Regions from separate parts of the Nocardioides sp. P5_E3 genome, predicted to be linked through region 2. Evidence: riboswitches for the same ligand, from Rfam matches in the RefSeq annotation. Region 2 holds a riboswitch; the other holds the start of a gene.
The links. Region 2 has a riboswitch for cyclic di-AMP ahead of ACXJKB_RS03215 (NlpC/P60 family protein). Riboswitches for the same ligand answer to the same signal wherever they lie in the genome.

Region 1: it holds a riboswitch for cyclic di-AMP, as region 2 does, so the genes downstream of both, ACXJKB_RS19955 (C40 family peptidase) here and ACXJKB_RS03215 (NlpC/P60 family protein) in region 2, are expected to answer to the same signal.

What each region holds. Positions count from the first base shown of each region.
Region 1 is NZ_JBFUMR010000038.1:17,584-20,978, forward strand. It holds gene ACXJKB_RS19945 (TetR/AcrR family transcriptional regulator) at 1-105, shown strand, start outside; gene ACXJKB_RS19950 (DUF3048 domain-containing protein) at 89-1,114, opposite strand; gene ACXJKB_RS19955 (C40 family peptidase) at 1,279-1,839, opposite strand; cyclic di-AMP (ydaO/yuaA leader) riboswitch at 1,841-2,047, opposite strand; gene ACXJKB_RS19960 (SDR family NAD(P)-dependent oxidoreductase) at 2,156-2,923, opposite strand; gene ACXJKB_RS19965 (phosphatase PAP2 family protein) at 3,017-3,395, shown strand, end outside.
Region 2 is NZ_JBFUMR010000004.1:42,620-46,014, reverse strand. It holds gene ACXJKB_RS03220 (hypothetical protein) at 1-816, opposite strand, end outside; gene ACXJKB_RS03215 (NlpC/P60 family protein) at 878-1,804, opposite strand; cyclic di-AMP (ydaO/yuaA leader) riboswitch at 1,887-2,050, opposite strand; gene ACXJKB_RS03210 (hypothetical protein) at 2,319-3,395, shown strand, end outside.

The DNA.
Region 1 (3,395 bases), on a different contig from region 2:
GCCCTGCGGGTCGAGACGGCGATCGGCGTCATCCTGGCCGGGCTCCAGCGCCTCCTCGACGAAGGCGCCGGAGCGCTGGCGCCGGGGACTACTTCGCGAACGTGACGTTGCCGTTGACGGCCGGCACGAGCTCCACCCACACGTGGCCGGCGGGCACGGTGAGGTCGCCGCCCTTGGTGGAGAGCTCGATCGCGCCGGTCAGACCGTCCTTGGTCCACGTGCCCTTCACGACACGGCCGCCGTGGAAGAGCAGCGCAGCGCCCTTGCCCTCGAACTGTGTCTCCGGGACCGGGTAGCCGGCCGGGTCGCGGTAGCCCGCGTCGCCGACGCGGACCCGCAGCACGAGCACGGAGTCGGCCGGGAACTGGTCGCCCTCAGCGGCGTAGGAGTCGGTGTTGACGTAGCCGCCCTGCTGGAACTGCCAGCTGGTGGAGTGGGCCCCGAAGTCGGCGGTGAGCGTGCTGGCCTTCGCGCCCTTCGGCAGGTCGGCCTCGTCGCCCCACGGGAGGTAGGGGGGCGGCTCCTTCTCGGCCTTCAGGCGCTTGGAGATGTCGCCGAGCTTGGCGAAGAGGTTGTAGGGCGCCGAGCGCGACGTCTCGCGGTAGACGCCGGCCGCACCCTCGGTGATCCACGGGATGCCGGCGCCGTTGATCCGGTTGATCGTGACCGGGGCCGCGCCGCTGGTCACGACGGTCGCGCCCGGCGGGACGATCCCGATGTCGCTGGCGCGCATCGAGCGCACCGGGCCGATGGCGGCGGGCACCTTGGAGTAGTAGAACGCCGCGAGGCGCGTGTAGCCGCCCTCGACGAGCTCCTCGACGACGAGGTCGGCCGAGCCGAGACCCACCTGAGGGGCGCTGGAGGACGTGTTGTCGACCTTGGTGACGACGACGGGGTGCCGGGGTGCGTCGCCCTTGCGCTCGAGACCGGTCAGGGGCCAGTACGTCGGCTCCGGCGGGGCCTCGGACGTCTCCGAGCTGGTCGGCTCGGACGACGCGGAGGCGCTCGGGGCGGGGTCGTCGTCCCCGCCGCTGCAGCCGGCGAGGAGGAGCGTGGCCGCCGCGAGGGTGGCGACGATCGCACGGGGCGACGAGAGGTGGCGACGGTGACGCACGGGGAGCTCCGATCGAGCGGGGGTGTCGAGCCGGGGGGCTCGGGTCTGGCGGTTCTCTGGAAAGTCTGGAGGCGCGCCCTCCCCGATCGGGGAAGGCGCGCCACAGGGTAGATCAGCAGGAAGTACCTACCAATCCGGGCCTGTCACCCGGAGGCAGGCGCCGATCAGGCGCGGCGGACGGTCCCGGCGAACCAGGCGGACGTCCACGGGACGGCGACGCGTACGCGCTGTCCCGAGCCCGGGGAGTGCACCATCACGGCGTGCCCGTGCGACCAGCGCAGGAAGATCGCGGCGTGGTAGACCCCGCCGCTGCCGTAGAAGAACATCAGGTCGCCGGAGCGCATGTCCTTCTTGGCGATGCGGCGAGCCTGTCCCGCCTGGGCGCTCGACGTGCGCGGCAGCGCGAGGCCGGCGCGGCTGTAGCTGTACTTCACCAGGCCGGAGCAGTCGAAGCGGTCCGGGCCGGCGGCGCCGTACGCGTAGGCGTCGCCGCGCTGGCGCATGGCGATGTCGCGTGCGGTGAGCACGCGGTTGGCCACCCGACGCTTGGCGCTGACGGGCGCCGTCCTCTGCGTCTTCTTCGCGGTGGTCGTGGTGGAGGCGTTGTCGGACGTGCTGCCGCCGGTGGCGGCGGTTGCGGGCATGGCACTCATCGTCGATGCGGTGATGCCGAGCCCGGCGAGGGCGAGCGCGAGGGCTCGCGCCTTACGAGGGGTCGCAGGCATGGATGTTCCTTTCCCACGCCTGTGAGGTGAGCTGTCGGGCTAGGGCTGGAAAGTGCCCTGCCACCGTGCTCCCGTGGTGCTGCTGGGAGGCTGGCGGCTTCGCCCCGAGCCGGTCGATGACCGGCGGTGGAACCTGTGGGTCCCCCACTCCTGCCCCGGTGTGTCTCGGGGGTCGTCCCGGCCGGGCAGGACTCGGCGTAGTCCGGGACGGTTGGGTCTCTCGACCGCCATCCAAGGTGACAGACGACCCCAAGGGACGCAAAACCGGCCACGTCCCCGAGCGTGGGGCGTGGCCGGGATCACGCCCGGAGCGCGCTCAGCCGAGCTTGCGGCCCCCGTCGACGTACAGCGTCTGACCGGTGATGAACGACGCCTCGTCGCTGCACAGGAACGCGGCCGCGGCCGCGATGTCATCGGGCTGCCCGACGCGCCGCACGGGCGTCGCCTCGGCGTTGAGCCGCTGCAGCTCCTCGGGCTCCATCTTGAGGCGGCGCGCGGTGGCATCGGTCATCTCGGTGGCGATGAACCCAGGCGCGATGGCGTTGGCGGTGACGCCGAAGGGGCCGAGCTCGATGCCGAGCGTGCGGGTGAGGCCCTGGATGCCCATCTTGGCCGCCGAGTAGTTGGCCTGGCCGCGGTTGCCGAGCGCGGAGACGCTCGAAAGGTTGAGGATCTTGCCGTACTTCTGCTCCACGAACCGGGACTGAGCGGCCTTGGTCATGTTGAAGACGCCCTTGAGGTGGACGTTCATCACGAGGTCCCAGTCCTCCTCGGTCATCTTGAACAGCAGGTTGTCGCGCGTGATGCCGGCGTTGTTGACCAGCACGTGGATCCCGCCGAGCTCGTCGACCACCCGCTGCACGGAGGCCTCGGCGGCGGCCGCGTCGACGACGTCGCAGCCGATGCCCACAGCGCGGGCGCCGTCGGCGAGCTCGAGCCGGCCGGCAGCCTCCTGGGCGGCGGCCTCGTCGAGGTCGAGGACCGCGATCGAGGCGCCCTCGCTCGCGAGGCGCTGCGCGATGCCGAAGCCGATGCCTCGGGCTGCTCCGGTGATGACGGCGACACGGCGGTCGTAGCGACCCATGAGGACTCCTGGAGGTCGAGGTGAGATGTCCGGCCGAGGTTACCGCTCGCTCTGGTCCGGTCCACCGCGGCCGGGGGTCGCTACGGTGGACCCATGGGTCGGGGGGAGTTCCGAGCGGCGGCCGTGGTCGCGGCCGTGATGGCCGCGCTGGCAGCGCTGGTCGCGTGGACCCATCATCTCCCGCTGCGCGATCCCGACGGGGCGTCCCTGCCGACCTGGTTCCGGCTGCCGGTGATCGTCGCCTCGGCGGTCGCGCTCGACGTCGCCGCGCGGTGGGTGCTGCTCGTCCGGCGCGGCGGCACGGCCGCGCGCGTCGCCCTCCGGACGGTGCTCGTCGAGCGGTGGAACCGCGACCAGATCCTCTTCACGGTGAGCGGGCTCGTCACGTGGTACGTCGCCTACGTCGCGTTCCGCAACCTCAAGAGCTACGTCCCGTTCGTCACCGACCGGCTGGCCGACTCCCAGCTCGCCC
Region 2 (3,395 bases):
CGCACGGGTCGCGACATGGACCAGCTCGTGGCTCATGACCACCTGCGCTCCTACGTGCCTCATCCCGTCCGTGACGTCAGGATTCACGAACACGTGTACGGGACCGTCGCCGTCCGAGGCTCGTCCGACCGCGGCCGTCACCGCGGCGATCCCGGCGTACGTCCCTGGTCGTGCGCCCAGGGTCTCGTCGAGCGCGGCTGCGGTGGCGGGCACCTCCACCACCACGGGCGAGCTCCATTCCGGCAGGACGCGTCGTACGACGTCGATGCCCCGCGCCGTGCGTGCCGCCGTGGCCTCGGCGACGCTCGAGGAGCCGTCCGCCATCACGAGGACGCCGTCCGACCGGGAGACCGCGAGGCGGCCACGGAGCCACAGCGGCAGGCGAGCCCCCGCTGCTTCGGACGACGCGAACTCCACGATGCCCAGTCCCCCGCCACTCGGCGCGAAGCTCACGACCACGTCGGTGCGCGCCGGCGCCGCGTCGAAGCCGCGCACGCGCCACGTCAGCTCGGCCACGCCGCTCCACGAGCCGTCGGGGGCGACAGCGCCCAGCTGGTCGACGTAGCGCGCGTCCACGGCCGCGAGGTCGAGCGAGCGGACGTTGGCCGCGATGCCCGACAACAGCTCGTCCGCTGCCGGCACCTGGGGGGGCGCCAGCCGCGCCAGGGCCTGCCCGTCACGTTCCTCGACGGCCTCGACGAACGCGGTCAGCGCGGCCGCCGCCTCCGCCGGACTCGCCCGCGGCGCCTCGGTCGGCTGAGGGGGCGCCACCTCCTGCCGGCCGTCCATGGTGAGGACGACGACCAGGACCACCACGAGGAACAGCGAAAGGCCGGCCGCCCACAGGAGTGGACGACCGGCCTTCGATGTCTGCTGGTCAGCCAGGGCGGACCGCGCCGACGAAGGGCATCGAGTAGAGGCCCGAGACGGCGACGCCCGTGCCGGGGTTGGCAGCGTGGACGATCATGCCGTTGCCGATGTACATGCCGACGTGGCTGATCGGGCTGTAATAGAAGACCAGGTCGCCGGGCTGCAGGTCGCTGGCGGCGATGCGCGGGCCGGAGCTGAACTGGGCGCTGGACGAGTGCGGGAGCGACACGCCGGCCTGGGCCCAGGCGCGCATGGTCAGGCCGCTGCAGTCGAAGGCGTTCTCGCCCATGGCGCCGTAGACGTAGGCGTCGCCCACCTGTGCCATCGCGTACTGCACGGCCGCGGCGGCACGGCCGGACGCGGGGACTGAGACCGAGCTGGGCGCGCGGGTCGTGGTGCCGCGCGAGGCGAGCACGCGCTCGCGCTCCTCGGCCTCGAGGTCGGCGAGCAGGTCCTTGGCCTCGGCGAGCTTGTCGTCGACCGTGTCCTTCTCGTCGCTCAGCTGCTCGGTGATCTCAGCGATCTCCTTGGTGCGGGACGCGGTGGCCTCGCGACGGATCTCGAGGGCCTCGAGCTCGGTGTCGTAGTCGGAGAGCAGCGACGCCTGGAGGTCGTTGAACGACGACATCGTCGAGAGCGAGTCGAGGAACGCCCCCGGGTCGTCGGAGACGACGATCTGACCGACGGTCGAAATGCCCTCTCCCTCGAGCTGGCGCACGACGGCGTCGGAGACCTGGTCGCGCACGGCGCCGAGGCGCTCGTCCTGGCGATCCTGGTCGGCCTTCAGACCGTCGAGGTCGCTTCGCAGGTCGGCGAGGTCGAGCTTGGCGTCGTGGAGGCGCTCCTGCGCCGCCTCGGCCTCGTGGTAGAGGCGGTCGACGCGAACCTTGACGTCCTTGATGTCGGGGTCGGCCTGCGCGGGGGTTGCAGGCACGAAAGCGATGGCAGCGATCGCGGTGAGACCAAGAACGGTCGCGCCAACTCGCTTGCGGGTGTGAGCCACGAGCGGGGGAACTCCTCGGGGTGTCGTACGCCTACCAGGTGAGCTGACGGGTTCGGCACGACTGGCCTACTCCTGCTCCTCGTGCCGCTCGCGCAGCACGCCTCACAGGCGATTCACCCCAGGGGGAAGTGTGGTTCCCCGGCTCGTCGACCACGGATGATGCGGGGGTGTGGTCCACGACTCGGCGCGACGTCCGCGCGGGCCTGGTGACCCACTGCCACGGACGTCAGCCCACACCCTAAACCGCTCGAGGAGCCGTCGCCAATCTTCGGCACAAGATCTCGCGATTTGCCCCAGCCGTGTCGCACCGACCGCCGGGCGCTAGTCGCCGAATCGCCTGCACAGCTCTCCAGCGCGGCGATACGGTGCCCGCACGTCCGACAGGTCTGGAGCTATGACACAACCCCTGCTAACCGCCGAGGGCACCGACCGGATGGTCGCTCCCATGCGGTGGTTCGCGCGCACGTACGCGCTGGCCGTCATCGCTCACCTCATCGGAAACCCGGTGGGCTGGCGCGGCGACCTGTACGGCGGGACGCCGTCGCTGACGATCGTCTCGGCACTGCTCGGGGCATCCGCGCTCGTGCTGCTCGTCCGTCCCGCCGCGAGGCTGCTCGGGGCAACCGCCGCACTGACAGTCGTGTCGTTGTGGCTGGAGCTGCCGATGACGGGCAACCACTGGCTACTCATGGGATTCGTAGCGTTGGCGGTGCTCGTGGCCCTCACCCGGCCCGATCCCTGGGCTTGGCTCGCCGTCACCGGCCGGTGGATCCTGCTCGGCTTCTACGGCTTCGCCGCGTTCGCCAAGCTCAACAGCGGCTTCCTCGATCCCGCGGTGTCGTGCGGAGTCTTCTACGCCAACCAGTCCCTCAGCTCGTTCGGGCTACCGACCTTCGTGAGCGACGGACCCCTCGCTCCATTCACCATCGCCGGTCCCGTGCTGGCCGAGCTGTCAGTGCCCGTGCTGCTGGCCTTCACCAAGACCCGGCGCGTCGGCGTTCTGCTCGCGATGGTCTTCCACACGCTCATCTCGATCGACCTCGACCAACACTTCTACGACTTCACCTCCGTCCTGATCGTGCTGCTCTGCCTGTTCCTGCCGGACGCGACCACGTCGGACCTGGAGGCTCGCGCCACCCGACCGTCGCGAGCCCGGACGGCGGCCCTCGGCCTCGCTCCCGTCCTCGTGGTGTCGTCTTTGCTGCCCCCGACGCTGGTGACTGCGGTGGTGCTCAAGCTGATCCCATTCTTGGTGTGGGTGCCGCTCGCCACGTGGCTGATCGTGCGCACAACTGGGCATGGGCTGGGCCCAGCTCCTCGTCCGATGCGGTTGCCCGGCGTCGCCGCCGTCTTGCTTGTGGCCCTCGTCGTCGGCAACGCGCTCACGCCGTACCTGGAGGTGAAGACGAGCACGAGCTTCAACATGTACGCCAACCTCGTCACGGTCGCCGGGCAGAGCAACCATCTGATCGTCCCGAGGACGCTGCACCTGAGCCACGTCCAGGACGACCTCGTCGAGGTC